DNA from 3 places in the Mesorhizobium sp. RCAM 05104 genome. Region 2 is predicted to be linked to each of the others. Evidence: riboswitches for the same ligand, from Rfam matches in the RefSeq annotation. Region 2 holds a riboswitch; each other region holds the start of a gene.
What was found. A riboswitch is a leader RNA that binds a small molecule or an ion and turns the genes downstream of it on or off. The one in region 2 is predicted to bind thiamine pyrophosphate.

Region 1 (5,247 bases), 3.5 Mb from region 2:
GTTGAACTGGTCCTCCCAGCGGAACTCGAAGCGCGCGCGGGAAAGGGCATCATCCCTGACTTTCGCTGCCGGATGGCCCTTCGCCAGGTCGGCGGCATGGGCGGCGATCTTGTAGGTGATCACGCCAATCTTGACGTCGTTGCGATCGGGAAGGCCGAGATGCTCCTTCGGCGTGACGTAACAGAGCATGGCCGTGCCGAACCAGCCGATCATGGCAGCACCAATGCCTGAGGTGATGTGATCGTAGCCCGGCGCGATGTCCGTCGTCAGCGGTCCAAGCGTATAGAACGGCGCTTCGCCGCAGACGGCGAGCTGCTTGTCCATGTTCTGCTTGATCTTGTGCATCGGCACGTGGCCGGGCCCCTCGATCATCACCTGGCAATCTTTCGCCCAGGCGATCTGGGTCAGCTCGCCGAGCGTTTCCAGCTCGGCGAATTGCGCCGCGTCGTTAGCATCGGCAATCGAGCCGGGACGAAGGCCGTCGCCGAGTGAGAAGGACACATCATAGGCGCGGCAGATGTCGCAGATCTCCGCGAAATGCTCGTAGAGGAAGCTTTCCCGGTGATGGTGCAGGCACCATTTGGCCATGATCGACCCGCCGCGTGAGACGATGCCCGTGACCCGGTCAACGGTCAGCGGGATGTAGTGCAGCCGCACGCCGGCATGGATGGTGAAATAGTCGACGCCCTGTTCGGCCTGTTCGATCAGCGTGTCGCGGTAGACCTCCCAGGTCAGGTCCTCGGCGATGCCGCCGACCTTCTCGAGCGCCTGGTAAAGCGGCACCGTGCCGATCGGCACTGGCGCATTGCGCACGATCCAGTCCCGGATGTTGTGGATGTTGCGGCCTGTCGACAGATCCATCACCGTATCGGCGCCCCAGCGGATCGCCCAGACCATTTTCTCGACTTCCTCCGCCATCGAGGAGGTGACCGCCGAGTTACCGATATTGGCATTGATCTTCACCAGGAAATTGCGACCGATGATCATCGGCTCGCTCTCGGGATGATTGATGTTGGCAGGAATGATCGCGCGTCCGCGCGCTACCTCCTCGCGCACGAATTCGGGCGTGACGAAGTCGGGGATCGCGGCGCCGAAGGCCTCGCCGTCGCGCTCAAGTTTGCCACGCAGGATTTCGCGGCCGAGGTTCTCGCGGATGGCGACGAACTCCATTTCGGGCGTGATGATGCCGGCGCGCGCATAGGCAAGCTGTGTCACCGCCTTGCCGGCCTTGGCCCTGAGCGGCCGGTTGCGGACCGGAAATTCCGGTGTCAGGCGCTCGCCAGCGACAAATCCGTTGTCTTCCGGCCGCACGTGGCGACCGTCATAGGCTTCGACATCGCCGCGCGCCGTAATCCATTCATGGCGAAGCCGGGCGAGGCCTTTTTCGATACTGGTTTCGACGGTCGGGTCGGTATAGGGGCCGGACGGATCGTAGACGGTGACGGGCGGTTCGCCCGCCGTCGGATGGACGGAGATTTCGCGCATCGGCACCTTGATGTGCGGATGGAGGACGCCGGATTTGTGGATCTTGCGTGAGGCGGGCAGTGGTCCCGTCGACACGGCGGGGGTGAGGGCATTCATCTTGAGGCTCCTTTGCTCGTGCATTGGAGACCCAGTTCTGTGCCGGAAGGATGAAAAGACGCTTTGGCCGCCTGTTCGAAACAGGACTTCGGGCGTGACTCCCGCAAAGCGCTTGCACCGTCCCTACGCCAGTATGAACTGGATCAGGTTCAACGGGTCACTGCGCCGCGAAAGCCAGCAGTATCTCAGCCCCTTGCCGGGACTCCCCTGGTGAATGCTTGGAATTGAACGGGCCGGCGCTGCTTTGTCAAGCGCATTCGGCTCGCGGCGCTGATCGGCGGCCCATCAAACCGGGCAGAAAGCTCGCGCATGCGTCAGCGACAATCACGCCCCGGAAACCTGGACAGGGATACGGGGATCGCCAAACCTTCGGGGCTTAAAGATCGATCCTTATGATGGTCTCGCCTTCAATCGGCACTAAACGTTTGCGCGTAGATCGCCTCGATCCGACCTGCCGTCGTCATTGGTCAGCGGCGAATTCATTTTCGTGGGCGCGGTTCGACAGATGACCACCAGTGAAGGAAACGGAAGGGCAGACTGGCCAGCCGCGGCATGTCGATAAGGACAGCCACCTGTTGCCGAATCGAGCTGCAGAAAGGCGGTTTCTTCGGCAGGGTCCGTTCGAAAGGATTGCGACCACCACGCTGCCACGGAACGGTCGTCGAGAACATCGCCAAGCTACCCAAGCCGTTAGCGACGAGCGGTAATCCCTTTGGCCTCCGCTCATGCCGATGGCTGTGCTTACGGGGCAACCCGGTCGAGAAATGCATCGAATGCGGCAGCAACAGCGCGAATCACAAAGCGATGCTCCTGCCGCACGCGAATGAAACCCTTTTCGATGTCCACTATCCCGTCCTCGGCCAGCATCGCCAAGCCTTCAGCTGAATCGAGAAAACGGATCGGATCAGATCCGTGACCGGCACAGATTGCCGGCACATCCGCCTCGAGATCGCACATCAGTCTCTCGATGATTGCGGCTCGCACGCGGTCTTCGTCGGTGAGACGGTAGCCCTTTGACGTCGCCAGACGGCCAGCTGCGATGTGCCGGGTGTAAGAATCCCGTGTAACCTCGTTCTGGACGTACCCTTCGCCGACGCGGCCGATAGCCGACGCGCCGAAACCGATCAGGGTTTTGCAGGTGTCGGCCGAGTAACCCAGGAGTTGCGCCGCAGGCGACCGGTTTTCTGCGCCAGTGTAAGCTCATCGTCCGGCAAGGTGAAATGGTCGAGCCCGATCTCTCGGTAGCCGGCGACAACCAGCGTCTCGGCCACGGCCGCAGCCTGTTCGGCGCGGGCAGCGCTGTCCGGCAGTGCTGTCTCCTCGATCTGGCGCTGATTATTTATGAGCGACGGAATGTGCGAATAGCCGAACACCGCAAGCCGGTTGGGGCGCATGGCGACCGCCGCCGTCGCGGTCTGGACGCAGGACTGCACCGTCTGATGCGGGAGACCGAAGATCAGGTCGAAATTGATGCGGCTTACTCCATGCCGGCGCAGCCTTCGACGGCAGCCGCCATTTGCGTCTCACTCTGCACCCGGTTGACCGCTTTTTGAACAACGGGATCGAAGCTCTGCACGCCGAGGCTTGCGCGGTTCACGCCGGCTGCTCCCCAGGCTTCGGCCATCTCGGCCGTGAAGGTGCGCGGATCAATCTCGACCGCAACCGCAGCCGTTTCCCTGAGCGCGAAGCGGTCGCGCGGGACAGTTAGCGTCAGGCCTCGGCCCTCTTCGCGATGCGGCGCAAATCTCGGTTGTATGGCTCGCCCGTCTCCGGCTCGAGAATGTCGCAGTTGATCGTCAGGGTGGACGCCGAGGTGAACGGGTCCATCTGGGCGGTCGTCGGATCGGGCATAAGGGTCATGTCGGACTCGTTGATCGCCTTCCAGCCGGCAATGGACGAGCCGTCAAACATAATGCCGTCAGCAAACGTGTTCTGGTCGGCTGTCGAGGCGTCGACAGTGATATGATGCAACTTGCCGCGCGGGTCGGTGAAACGGAAGTCGAGGTATTGGACGTCGTCATCTTTGATAAACTTAAGCACTGTCTTGGCGGTCTGCATTATGTCTGGCCTCTTCTGCCTGTTAAGATTGCCCTCTGCACTGAGGCCAGGATTGGTGAAGGTGAGCTTAGATCCCGTCCGATCGGAGTAACGGCGCTTTTTGTGGATGTGATCATGGAACGTTTTCTCCACCGCCCATTTTCATGCGCTCCGTATCCTCGAGCGCGCGGCGGTACTCGACCGGCATCACCTTGCGGAACTTCGGCCGGTAGTCCGCCCAGTGATCGAGGATCTCCTTGGCGCGGGCCGAACCGGCGTAGTGCAGATGGCTCGAGATGAGTCGGTAGAGCCGCTCCTCGTCATGCCGCGTCATGTCGCCCGAGACGTCGACCATGCCTTCGTGCATGAGGTCGCCGCCGTGGTGATGCAGCTTCTCCAGCATGTCGTCCTCCTCCAGCACCGGCTGCAGCTCGACCATGGCCATATTGCAGCGCCGGGCGAAATCGCCCTCCTCGTCGAGCACATAAGCGACACCGCCCGACATGCCGGCCGCGAAATTGCGGCCGGTGCCGCCGAGAACGACGACGACGCCTCCGGTCATATATTCGCAGCCGTGATCGCCGACGCCTTCGACGACCGCGATCGCTCCGGAGTTGCGCACCGCGAAGCGTTCGCCGGCGACGCCGTTGAAGTAGCACTCGCCGGAAATCGCACCGTAAAGCACGGTGTTGCCGACGATGATCGACTGATGCGGCACGATCCGCGCGTTCTCCGGCGGCCGCACGATGATGCGTCCACCCGAGAGCCCCTTGCCGACATAGTCGTTCCCGTCACCGACTAGGTCGAAAGTGATGCCGCGGGCGAGAAACGCGCCGAAGGACTGGCCCGCCGTGCCCTTGATGGTCACGTGGATCGTATCGTCCTTCAGCCCTTTATGGCCCCAGCGCTTGGCAAGTGCGCCCGAAAGCATCGCGCCGGCCGAGCGGTCGACGTTCTTGATTTCGGCCTCGAAGGCGACCGGCACCTTGGTCTCCAGCGCGAGCTTCGCCTTCTCGATCAGCCTGCGGTCGAGAATGTCGTCGATCGGATGGTTCTGGCGCTCCGTCCAATAGGTCGCTTCCTTCGGAGCCTCCTCCTTGTGGAAGATATTCGAGAAGTCGAGGCCCCTCGCCTTCCAGTGCTCGATCATTCCGTCGCGATCCAGCAGGTCCGAGGACCCGATGACGTCGTCAAGCTTTCTGGCTCCAAGCGATGCGAGGATTTCGCGCACTTCCTCCGCAACGAAGAAGAAGTAGTTGACGACATGCTCCGGCGTCCCCTTAAAACGCTTCCGGAGCATCGGATCCTGGGTAGCGACGCCGACAGAACAGGTGTTCAGGTGACACTTGCGCATCATGACGCAGCCGACCGCGATCAACGACGCGGTGGCGAAACCGAATTCGTCGGCGCCGAGCAGTGCCCCGATGACGACGTCGCGGCCGGTCTTCAAGCCGCCGTCGACCTGCAGAGCGATGCGAGAGCGCAGACCATTGCGCACCAGCCTCTGCTGCGTTTCGGCAAGGCCGATCTCCCAGGGGCTACCCGCATGCTTCACCGAGGTCAGCGGCGCAGCACCGGTGCCACCGTCGAAACCGGAAATCGTGATGTGATCGGCGCGCGCCTTGGCAA
Region 2 (5,247 bases):
CATCAAGCCGCTGCCGGCGCCGCGCCGCGATGGCTACGGTGGCTCCTTCTGCCGCCAGCGCCAGCGCGGTGCCGCGCCGATGCCAGAGGACGCGCCGGCCACCAGAGCGATTTTTCCGTTGAGTTTCCGCATGTTCGTTGCTCCTGCTCAGAAGGAGATTCAGATGCGCTCGATGCCGGACCGGTCCTGATCGGATGCCGTTCGAGCGTCTCCGCAAAACTAGGTGACAGACGCCGTGCGGAAAATGCGGTAGAATTTGACGACACTCATTGGAGAATCTACCATAATGCGCGGCAGCGACTATGCGGAACTGAAGGCCTTTGCCACTGTTGTCACGCATGGCAGCTTTGCCCGCGCCGCGGAAGATCTCAGGATTTCCGCGTCAACGCTCAGCCAGACGATCCGTCAGCTCGAAGCGCGGCTTGGCCTGCGGCTGCTCAACCGCACCACCCGCAGCCTGTCGCTAACCGAAGCCGGTGTGCGCCTTCATGCGCGCTTCGCGCCGGCCATGGCCGAGATGGAGGCGGCGGTTGGCGATGCCGTTGCCTTGCGCGACACGCCGGCTGGCGTTCTGCGCGTCCATATGCCGAGCGTTGCCGCTGCCACCTATCTGGAGCCTGTGCTCGGCCGCTTTCACGAGGCATGGCCGGACATCGTCCTCGATTTGACGATCGGCGATGCCGCCATCGACATTGTCGAGGCTGGCTATGATGTCGGCGCGAGACTCGGCGAATTCCTCGAAGCCGACATGGTCGCCGTGGCGCTTGGCGGCAAGCAGCGCCAACTCGCCGTGGCCTCGCCGGACTACATCGCCCGCCACGGATCACCGTCGGCACCGCCGGATTTGCTACAGCATCGCTGCATCAACTGGCGCCGGCCGGGCGGCAGTGGCCTCTACAAATGGGAATTCGCCAGGGAAGGCCAATGGTTCTCGGTCGCGGTCGATGGCCCGCTTGTCGTTTCCAGCCGTGACATGGCGGTTGCCGCCGCGGTGCAGGGGGTCGGCATTGCCTTCTGGGCGGAAGATCTGCTGCGCCCGCTGATCGAGGCCGGCAAACTGGTGCCGCTGCTGGACGACTGGTGCGCGACCTTTCCCGGCTGGTTCCTCTGCTACCAGAAGCAGCACCATACGCCGCCGGCCGTGCGCGCCTTCGTCGATTTCCTGCGGCATGCCAATGCCGGCCGCCAAACCCTGTCTGGCGGTTGACAGTTTGCTGTGCCGCTGGCGAACTGCGGATGCTGATTTGATTTCAGTTTTCTTTCGGAGTGAACATGAAGAGGATCTACGAAAAGCCGGTGCTGGTGAAACGCGAACGACTTTCGGTCGTCACCGCCGTGGGGGCGCTTTTACCCAAACCGGCTGGCTGACAGGCGCGGCTCGACCCTGCTCGGGCGGTTCGTGAGGTCGGACTGGATCGCCGGTCGCAGAATGGTGGCGAGGAAGGCACTGTTTGACCGGACGCCGGAAGATGAATTCGACTGACCCCACCGGTCGTGGAGGGCCGATCAGCGCCATTTTCATGCCGGACCGCTGCTTGCCGGCTCGGTGGAGGCGGGAAACCACATCGGCGCGATCGTCGTGCCTGGCTTCCGGCGGCGACCCACCGACTGCGATGCGGATGCTGGTGGGCGAGGCGGCGCCGGCCTACTGCAAGGGCGCCTTGTCAGGGGCGCCGCAGCCAGGTCAGGCGGCTAGGCCTGCCAACCGGCAGGGCGCCGGTCAGGCGATGGGGAAGCGTGGAGTTCGACCTTGCCGACGGCAGGGTTTTGCATCGCACCTACAGCCGTCTGCTGAAACGGCTCCTGAAAGTGCGAAGTATGTTCGCACGCGCTCCAGTCACGGAAGCGCGCCCGGTAATGCGACTTTTCGGCAAAGTGGAAAGCAAGCCCGGGCAGAGATGATCGTCCGCCGCAGGCCTGTAGCCCACTTGCCACAATTGCTGTCGGCGAGGTGGCGCCGGCGGGCTGCCGTCGGCGCCTGGCGCAATGGTTTTGGCGCAGTACGCTGAAAAAACGGCTTTCCCAATCGCTCGAATGGTGCTTTAACTCCCGCATCCACAGGGGTGCTCCGTACGGTCGGGGCTGAGACGGGGGCGGCAAGCCCACAGACCCTAGAAGCTGATCTGGGTAATACCAGCGGAGCGAGGCGGGCGATGTTTTCAGGCGCACAAATTTCCCTGTATCCCATGGCCGACGATTTCGTCGGCGTCATTCTTGGTGCGCTCGGTGCGCTCGATCCCTATCGCGACAGGCTCAGGATCGAGACCGATGATATCTCGACCTTGCTTGTCGGGCCGCCCGAAGTCCTGTTCCCGGCTCTTCGCGATCTGTTCGTGGCGGCAGCGCGCAGCGGCAAGCATTGCGTCCTGTCGGCGGCCATTTCGCGCGGCTGTCCGGGCGAGCCGGACGATCCGATCTGCCGCTCCGATGCGTTTGACGGACCTGTCGGGCCGCTCGGCCCGCGCAAGGAGGCAGCCATCCGCGCGGTGCGTGAAACCGCTGTCGCTGGCCAGCCGGCGGCAGCGCAGTTCTCGCTCTATGTGATGGGCACCGACGACCACATGGACGAGATCTATGGCTGCATCGATTTCCTGAAGCAGTCCGGCGTCTATGAGCGCTCCAAGAATTTCTGCACCAAATTGCGCGGAGATGCCGGCGCGATCTTCGTGGCGCTGAACGAGGCTTTCTGCCGCTTCGGGCCAGGCGCCGGCCACGTAACCCTCGACGTCACGGTCTCCGCCAACAGCCCCAGCGCTGTCTGAGCCTGCCCGCGCCTGCGCGCGAGCGCCCGTCCAAGGACATCTCCCGTGGTCTCATCGTCGTCCAGCCGCTCGCGTCAACTCGCGGGTCTCTTCGCCAAGGCAGCGCCGGCGGTGATCTCGGTCGGGCTGCTCCTGCTGGCGTGGGAGCTTTGCGCCCGTTATTCCGGCATCAAGCAGACGATACTGCCAGCGCCGTCGCGCGTCTTCGCGCAGGCGATGCTCAATCGCGAAGCGCTGGTCGACAACGCCATCCCCACCATCCGCGCCACGCTACTCGGCTTTGCCTGTTCGCTCAGCGCTGCCTTTGCGCTGTCGATGCTGGTCGACTTTTTCCAGCCGCTGCGGCGCGCGCTGTTTCCCGTGTTCATCATCAGCCAGACGTTGCCGCTGGTCGCCATCGCGCCGCTGGTGGTGCTGTGGTTCGGCTTCGGGCTGATGCCCAAGGTCCTACTGGTGGCGCTGGTCACCTTCTTTCCGATGCTGGTGGCCCTGGTGCAGGGCTACGAGGCGACCGAGGCCGAGATCGGCCAGGTGCTGCGCGCCATGGGGGCAGGGCGCTGGCGCGTCTTCGTGCTGGCGCGGCTGCCTTCGGCGCTGCCCTATTTCTTCGCCGGCTTGAGGATCTCCATCACCTATGCCGTGGTCGGCGCCATCTTCGCCGAATATGCCGGTGCCGCGAAGGGGCTGGGCATCTACATGCTCAATGCCAAGAACAATTTCCGCCCCGATCTGGTGCTGGCCGCCGTCGGCGTCAGCGCCGCGCTCACGCTTATCCTGTTTGGACTGACGGTGCTGCTGCGGCACCTGGCCATGCCCTGGGAACGGGCCGACAGGCAAGCTCAGGGGAAGGGGCCACGGCGATGAGCCGGCTCGAACTGCGGCATGTGCGCAAGGCGTTCGGCGGGCTGGAGGTACTCGCCGACATTTCGCTTCGCGTCGGCGCCGGAGAATTCGTCTCCATCCTTGGTCCTTCGGGCGCCGGCAAGTCGACGCTGTTCCAGCTCCTGACCGGCGCGCAGCACGGCGATGGCGAGATGTTCTTCGACGGCACGCCGCTCGACGATCACGGCAGGCATTTCGCCTTCATGCCGCAACGCGACGCGCTGATGCCATGGCGGCGCATCCTCGACAACGTGACGCTCGGGCTCGAAGTGCAAGGCGTCAGGCGAAAGGCAGCGCGGGCGCGTGTCGCACCGCTCTTTGCCGAATTCGGGCTTGCCGGCTTCGAGCGGCATTTTCCGGCGCAGCTTTCGGGCGGCATGCGCCAGCGTGCAGCGCTGTTGCGCACAGTGGTGCAGGAGCGCGACATGCTGCTGCTCGATGAGCCGTTCGGCGCGCTCGACGCACTGACCCGCACCGCCATGCAGCGCTGGCTGGAGCAGATGTGGGGCCACCACCGCTGGACCGCGCTGCTGATCACCCACGACGTGCGCGAAGCCGTGTTCCTGTCTGACCGCATCTATGTGCTGTCGGCGCGCCCGGCCCGCATCGCCCGTGAAATCAAGGTGCCACTGCCGCGCCCGCGCGGCCTTGGCGGCGATGCCGCGCGGCAGGCGAGCGCGCTCGAAGCCGAGATCCTCGACACCATTCTCAATCCCGAACTCGACCCGCAACCACCCGAAGGATACGATCATGACTGACTTGACGCGCCGCCAGGCCCTGTTGCTGACCCTTGCCACGAGTCTTCCGCTTGTTGCCGGAGCGGGCCGGGCTCAAGCGCAATCGGCGGCGCAAAAGGTCACCGTCGCACTCGACTGGACGGTCAACACCAACCACATCGGGCTGTTTGTCGCACGCGACAAGGGGTTCTACCGCGAGGCCGGCCTCGAGGTCGATATCCTGCCCTACAGCGACACCGGTGCCGGCACACTCGTCGCCGCCCGCGTCGCCGATTTCGGCATCAACGGCACCATCAGCCTCTTCACCCAGAAAACCGCCGGGGCCGACTTGAAGGCCGTCTATGCCGTTGTGCAATCCGAAACCGGTCGAGTGGTCTTCAATGCGGCGCGCGGCGAGATCAAAAGCCCGAGGGACCTTGACGGCTTGACCTATGGCGGCTTCGGCAGCGCCTGGGAAAACGCGCTGATCGGCACCATCATCCGCCACGACGGCGGCAAGGGCAATTTCGAGACGGTGACGCTCGGCACCTCGGCCTATGAAGCGCTGGCCAACGGCTCGGTCGATTTCACGCTCGAGGTCGCGACCTGGGAGGGTGTCGATGCCGAGCTCAAAGGCATCAAGCAGCGCAGCTTCGTCTATGCCGACCATGGCGTGCCCGACGAGCACACGACGCTGATCTCGTCGAGCGAAGCCTATCTCCAGGCCAATCCGAAAGTCGCGGCCGGCTTCGTCCAGGCGACGCGGCGCGGCTATCAGTTCGCCGTCGATCATCCCGATGAGGCTGCCGCACTGTTGATCGCGGCCAACAAGGATGCCTTGACCAATCCGGCGCTGATCCGCGCTTCGCTGAAGGCACTGATCGATG
Region 3 (5,247 bases), 1.8 Mb from region 2:
CGCCACCACGCCATTGTCCAGGAACACCACGTGCTGACCGATACGGCGGGCATCCTCGGGCTGGTGCGTGACGAACAGCACCGTCATGCCGCGTTCGGCGTGCACAGCGGCGATGAGGTCGAGCATGTCATCGCGCAAGGCCGGCCCGAGCGAAGCGAAGGGTTCGTCGAGCAGGAGCACCGGACGATCGCGCACCATCACGCGAGCCAGTGCGACGCGCTGGCGTTCACCCCCGGAGAGTTCGCGCGGCAGGCGTCTTTCCTTGCCGGCGAGGCCGGTGCGCTCCAGCGCCTCGGCGATGGCGGTCTGATCAGCCTCGGTCAGCCGTAGGGATGGCGAACGGCCGAGCCCGACATTCTGCTCGACGGAAAGATGGGCGAAAAGGTTGTTTTCCTGGAACACCATCGACACCGGCCGCGCCGAAGGCGGCTCGGCACAGACATCGGCGCCGCCGATCAGCACGCGGCCGGACAGTGGCATCTCGAACCCGGCGATCAGATTGAGCAGCGTCGACTTGCCGGAACCGCTCGGCCCCATGATGGCGGTGACTTTCGCCGTGGCGAAATCGACATCGAAGAAGAGCGGCGCTTCGCCATAGCTGAACGACACCTTGTCCAGCCGCACCGAAGCGCCTTTTTCAAGCCCGCTAGCCGCCCCGTCAGGCATCCCGGATCTTCTCCCTTCCCAGCCAGTGCGCCGCCATGATCAATGCGAGGCAGACGAGGCCGAGCAGCAGCGCCAGGCCGGCGGCGTCCTCGGTGCGGTAGCTGCCCATGCGCGCCAGGAGAAGGTAGGGCAATGTCTGCACGGAATCACTGCCAAACAGCGCGATGACGCCGAGATCGCCGAGCGACAGCGCCATGGCAAAAGCGAAAGCAGTCGCGAGCGGCCGCCGCAGCGACGGCCAGTCGACCAGAATGAGCCGGTTCCAGCCCGCAATGCCGAGCTGGTCACAGAGCCGTTCGTGGCGCTCGCTTGCCGCATCATAGGCGGGACGGACAGCGCGCAGCGCGAACGGCATTGCCATCACGGCGTTGACGGTGACGACCATGACCGGGGCGATGGCGAAGACATCGCCGACATGACGCAGCAACAGGAACCAGCCGGCGCCGATGACGACCGGCGGCACGACGAGGACAAAACCGGCGCCGGTATCGGTGGCATGTTCGAGCAGTGTCCTTGCGCCGGCACGGCGAGCCAGCGCCAGCGCCCGGCGTGCCATGGTCAGCGCCAGCGACAGCATCACTGAAAGCAGGGCTGACAGGAAGGCGAGCACCACACTGGTCAGCGTCGCCTTTCGCACGGCGGCCTCACCGGCCAGCCGGCCGAGATCGGCGCCGAGCCCGGCCATCACCGTCGCCGCCATCGGCCCGACAACGAACACCAGCGCAAGCACGATCAGCACGATGTTCAGCGAGGTCTCGGTCCCGCTGACGGAAAGATAGCGGCGCGGCGCGACCGGCAGGTTGGTGTCGCCGACGGCGTTGGCACCGAGCCGCGCCAGCGCCAGCGCCACGACAAAGGTCAACGCGATCTGCAGCAATGTCAGCGTGACGGCCCGCGCGGGATCGAAGTCGAAGCGCAGCGCCTGATAGATGCCGACTTCGAGTGTCGTCGCGGCCGGGCCGCCGCCAAGCGTCAGCACGATCGTGAAGGATGTGATGCAGAGCATGAAGACAAGCCCGGCAACCCCTGGCAGGGATGCCCGCAGCGTCGGCCATTCGATCAGCCGGTATGCCGGCCGGGCTCCCATGCCGAGCTGGCTCGCCAGCCGCCATTGGTCGGCCGGGATGGTCTGCAGCGCCTCGAGGAACAGCCTTGTCGCCAGCGGCAGGTTGAAGAAGACGTGCGCCACGAGAATGCCCGACAGGCCATAGATGCCCGGCCAGTGTCCACCACCGATCATCGTGAGCGCGCCGGCGAAATAGCCGGCGCGGCCATAGAGAGCGAGGATGCCGAGAGCCGCGACGATGGCCGGCAGCGCCAACGGCACGGCGAAAAGCTGCAGGATGAAGGCGCGGCCGAGGAAACGTGGATGGCGCGACAGGGCGCGCGCCACGAACAGTGCCGGGCCGACGGAAAGCAGCGTCGAAAGTGCCGCCTGCCAGAGCGTGAAGCGGACGACGCGCAGGAGATAGGGATCGAAGGCTGCCCATGCGCCGGAAAAGTCATGGGCGCCTTCGAAGAGCAGGCCGGCAAACGCGCCGCCGATCAGCAGCGCGATTGCGGCAAGCGCGACAATGCCGGCGGTGATGCGGGGATCGGTCGGATGACGCGTATGCATGTCGCGCTACCCAACGCCGCAACGGGTGCTGATCGAAATGATTTCTTGGCTCGGCTCGAGTTCCCGCCCACCCCCCTCTGTCCTTCCGGACATCTCCCCCGCAAGGAGAGAGATTGCGCGTTCCACCGCCTGGGCCAATCTGCAAAGTGGCAGGAATGAGCGAGGCGAAAGAGCTGCCAATCTCCCTCCTTGCGGGGGAGATGGCCGGCAGGCCAGAGGGGGGTGGCTTGGCATAAACATCCGACGAGGTTTGAACCCTATTTGCTCATCACCGCCAGCCATTCATCGACCCAGGCCTTGCGGTTGGCCGCGACCTCCTCCGGGCTGAACAGCAAGGTCTTGGTCGGCTTGACCAGTTTGTCGAAGGCCGGGTTGAGCGGCTTGTCGGTCTTGCCGGCGGGGAACATCCAGTTGGTCTCGGGGATGGCGTCCTGGAATTTCGGTCCGGTCATGAAGGTCATGAACTTTTCCGCCAGCGGATTTTTCGCGCCTGTCGTGGTGATGCCGGCAACCTCGATCTGCAGGTACTCGCCCTCCTCGAAGGACGCCGCCTGGTAGCGCTCGGTGTTCTCGGCGACCATATGGTAGGCCGGCGAGGTGGTGTAGGACAGCACCATCGGCGCCTCGCCCTTGGTGAACAGGCCATAGGCTTCGCTCCAGCCCGGCGTCACGGTCAGCACCTTCGCCTTGAGCTTGGCCCAGGCCTCCGGCGCCTTGTCGCCATAGACCGACTTCACCCACAACAGCAGGCCGAGGCCCGGAGTCGAGGTGCGCGGATCCTGGATGACGATTTTGTCGTCGGCGCTGCCCTCGACCAGGTCCTTCAGGCTCTTGGGCGGTGTCTTAAGCTTCTCGGTGTCGTAGACGACGGCGAAATAGCCATAGTCGAACGGCACGAAGGTGTCGTCGCTCCAGCCGCCCGGCACGCTGATGTCCGCCACCGCGCCATGCGGCGCGAACAGGCCGGTGGCCTTGGCATCGGCGGTTAGATTGGTGTCGAGGCCAAGCACGATATCGGCCTTGGTCGATGCCCCTTCCAGCTTGACGCGGTTGAGCAGCGCCACGCCATCGGCGACCGAAACGAAGTCGACATCGCAGCCGCATTCGGCTTCGAATTCCTTCTTCACCACCGGACCGGGCCCCCAGTCGGCGGTGAAGCTCTCATAAGTGTAGATGGTGAGCTTGTCCTTGGCCAAGGCCGGCCCGGACAGCACCACGACCATTGCCGAGACAAGAGAGTATAAAAGCGTGCGCATCGGCGCCTCCTTCGTTCGAATTGAAAGGAATTGAGGCGTCGGACTGTCCGAAACGTCTAATCCCTCCGCCGGTACAAACCGGATCAGGTTCAGCGGGTTGGCGAGACTGCCTCTCAGCCGGTCCGCGAAGATCGCGTCCGGCACCCCGTTAGAGCGTTTCGACACATAGGCCCGGCCGACGAACCGCGCAAGTGGGAGTCTGCCGGCCTTCCGTTTCCGTTGCCGGGCTGGTAAGGGCCACAAGATATGAGCACATTCACCATCCTGCTTGGCGGCGATCTCATCCGCACGCCCCGGCTCGACCGCCAGGTCGAGGGTTCCCGCGTGATCGCCGCCGACGCCGGCATCGGTCATGCGCGGCTGCTCGGCCTTGTCCCGGAACTGTGGGTGGGTGATTTCGATTCGGTGCCGGCCAATCTGCCGGATGCTCTCGCCGCGGTGCCCCGCCGGACCTTTCCGGCGGAGAAGGACAAGACCGACGGCGAACTGGCGATCGCCGCCGCGTTTGAACGCGGCGCGACCAGCCTGGTGCTCGCCGGCGCTTTTGGCGGCAAGCGCGCCGACCACGCCTTCCTGCATATGGCGCTTGGCCTGCGGCTGGCCGAAGCCGGGACCGAGGTGCTTCTGACCAGCGGCGCCCAGGAAGCTGTCCCCCTGCTGTACGGAACGGCTGGCTTCGACTATGCCGACGGCACGCTGTTTTCGGTGCTCGGCTTTTCCGAGCTTGCCGGCCTGACCGTCACGGGCGCCAAATGGCCGCTGAACCACGTGAAGGTGGCGTTCGGCTCGTCGCTGACCATTTCCAACGAGGTCAAGGGCCGCCTCGGAATCGCCCTGGACCATGGCCGCGCGATGCTGCTCGCTCACCCCTATCCATTACCCGAAAGCTGATATGGCCCCGCCCCTTCTCAATCTCGACGGGATAAAACTGACCTTCGGCGGCACGCCGCTGCTCGATGGTGCCACCTTGACGGCTTCCGCCGGGGACAAGATCGCGCTAGTCGGCCGCAACGGCTCCGGCAAGTCGACGCTGCTCAAGATCGCCGCCGGCCTGATCGAGCCGCAGGACGGCGAGGTTTTCCGCCAGCCTTCGGCGACCGTCCGCTATTTGCCGCAGATGCCCGACATGGAGGGTTTCGCGACGGTCCGCGCCTATGTCGAGGCGGGGCTTGGTCCTGCCGACGATCCCTACCGCGCCAGCTATTTGATGGAGCATCTCGGTCTCACGGGCGAGGAGCGGCCGAACGATCTTTCCGGCGGTGAGGCCAGGCGGGCGGCCCTTGCCCGCGTCATGGCGCCGGAGCCCGACATCCTGCTGCTTGATGAGCCGACCAACCATCTCGATCTGTCGGTCATCGAATGGCTGGAAGAGGAGCTCGTCCGCACCTCCTCGGCACTGGTCGTCATCTCGCACGACCGCCGCTTCCTCGAGCGCGTATCGCGCGCCACCGTCTGGCTCGATCGCGGCCAGACCCGCAGGCTGGACAAGGGTTTCGGCCACTTCGAGGAATGGCGCGACCAGGTACTGGAAGAGGAAGAACGCGAGCAGCACAAGCTCGGCCGCCAGATCGTGCGCGAAGAACACTGGCTGCGCTATGGCGTGACGGCGCGGCGCAAGCGCAACATGCGCCGGCTTGGCGAGTTGCAGACCATGCGCCAGCGCTTCCGCGGCCATCGCGGCGCCGAAGGTTCGGCCACCATGGTGGC

Region 1: it holds a riboswitch for thiamine pyrophosphate, as region 2 does, so the genes downstream of both, thiC (phosphomethylpyrimidine synthase ThiC) here and AC56QP_RS29780 (YkoF family thiamine/hydroxymethylpyrimidine-binding protein) in region 2, are expected to answer to the same signal.
Region 3: it holds a riboswitch for thiamine pyrophosphate, as region 2 does, so the genes downstream of both, thiB (thiamine ABC transporter substrate binding subunit) here and AC56QP_RS29780 (YkoF family thiamine/hydroxymethylpyrimidine-binding protein) in region 2, are expected to answer to the same signal.

What each region holds. Positions count from the first base shown of each region.
Region 1 covers NZ_CM185033.1:2,360,778-2,366,024, reverse strand. Annotated here, with positions in the region: gene thiC (phosphomethylpyrimidine synthase ThiC) at 1-1,581, opposite strand, end outside; TPP riboswitch at 1,684-1,800, opposite strand; partial or broken gene AC56QP_RS11770 (radical SAM protein) at 2,323-3,277, opposite strand; partial or broken gene AC56QP_RS11765 (glutamine synthetase beta-grasp domain-containing protein) at 3,295-3,639, opposite strand; gene gltB (glutamate synthase large subunit) at 3,752-5,247, opposite strand, start outside.
Region 2 covers NZ_CM185033.1:6,066,395-6,071,641, forward strand. Annotated here, with positions in the region: gene AC56QP_RS29765 (SDR family oxidoreductase) at 1-64, opposite strand, end outside; gene AC56QP_RS29770 (LysR family transcriptional regulator) at 287-1,207, shown strand; gene AC56QP_RS29775 (putative RiPP precursor) at 1,273-1,368, shown strand; TPP riboswitch at 2,050-2,163, shown strand; gene AC56QP_RS29780 (YkoF family thiamine/hydroxymethylpyrimidine-binding protein) at 2,154-2,762, shown strand; gene AC56QP_RS29785 (ABC transporter permease) at 2,808-3,626, shown strand; gene AC56QP_RS29790 (ABC transporter ATP-binding protein) at 3,623-4,402, shown strand; gene AC56QP_RS29795 (ABC transporter substrate-binding protein) at 4,395-5,247, shown strand, end outside.
Region 3 covers NZ_CM185033.1:4,312,369-4,317,615, reverse strand. Annotated here, with positions in the region: gene thiQ (thiamine ABC transporter ATP-binding protein) at 1-666, opposite strand, end outside; gene thiP (thiamine/thiamine pyrophosphate ABC transporter permease) at 659-2,284, opposite strand; gene thiB (thiamine ABC transporter substrate binding subunit) at 2,542-3,540, opposite strand; TPP riboswitch at 3,584-3,698, opposite strand; gene AC56QP_RS21100 (thiamine diphosphokinase) at 3,787-4,431, shown strand; gene AC56QP_RS21095 (ABC-F family ATP-binding cassette domain-containing protein) at 4,433-5,247, shown strand, end outside.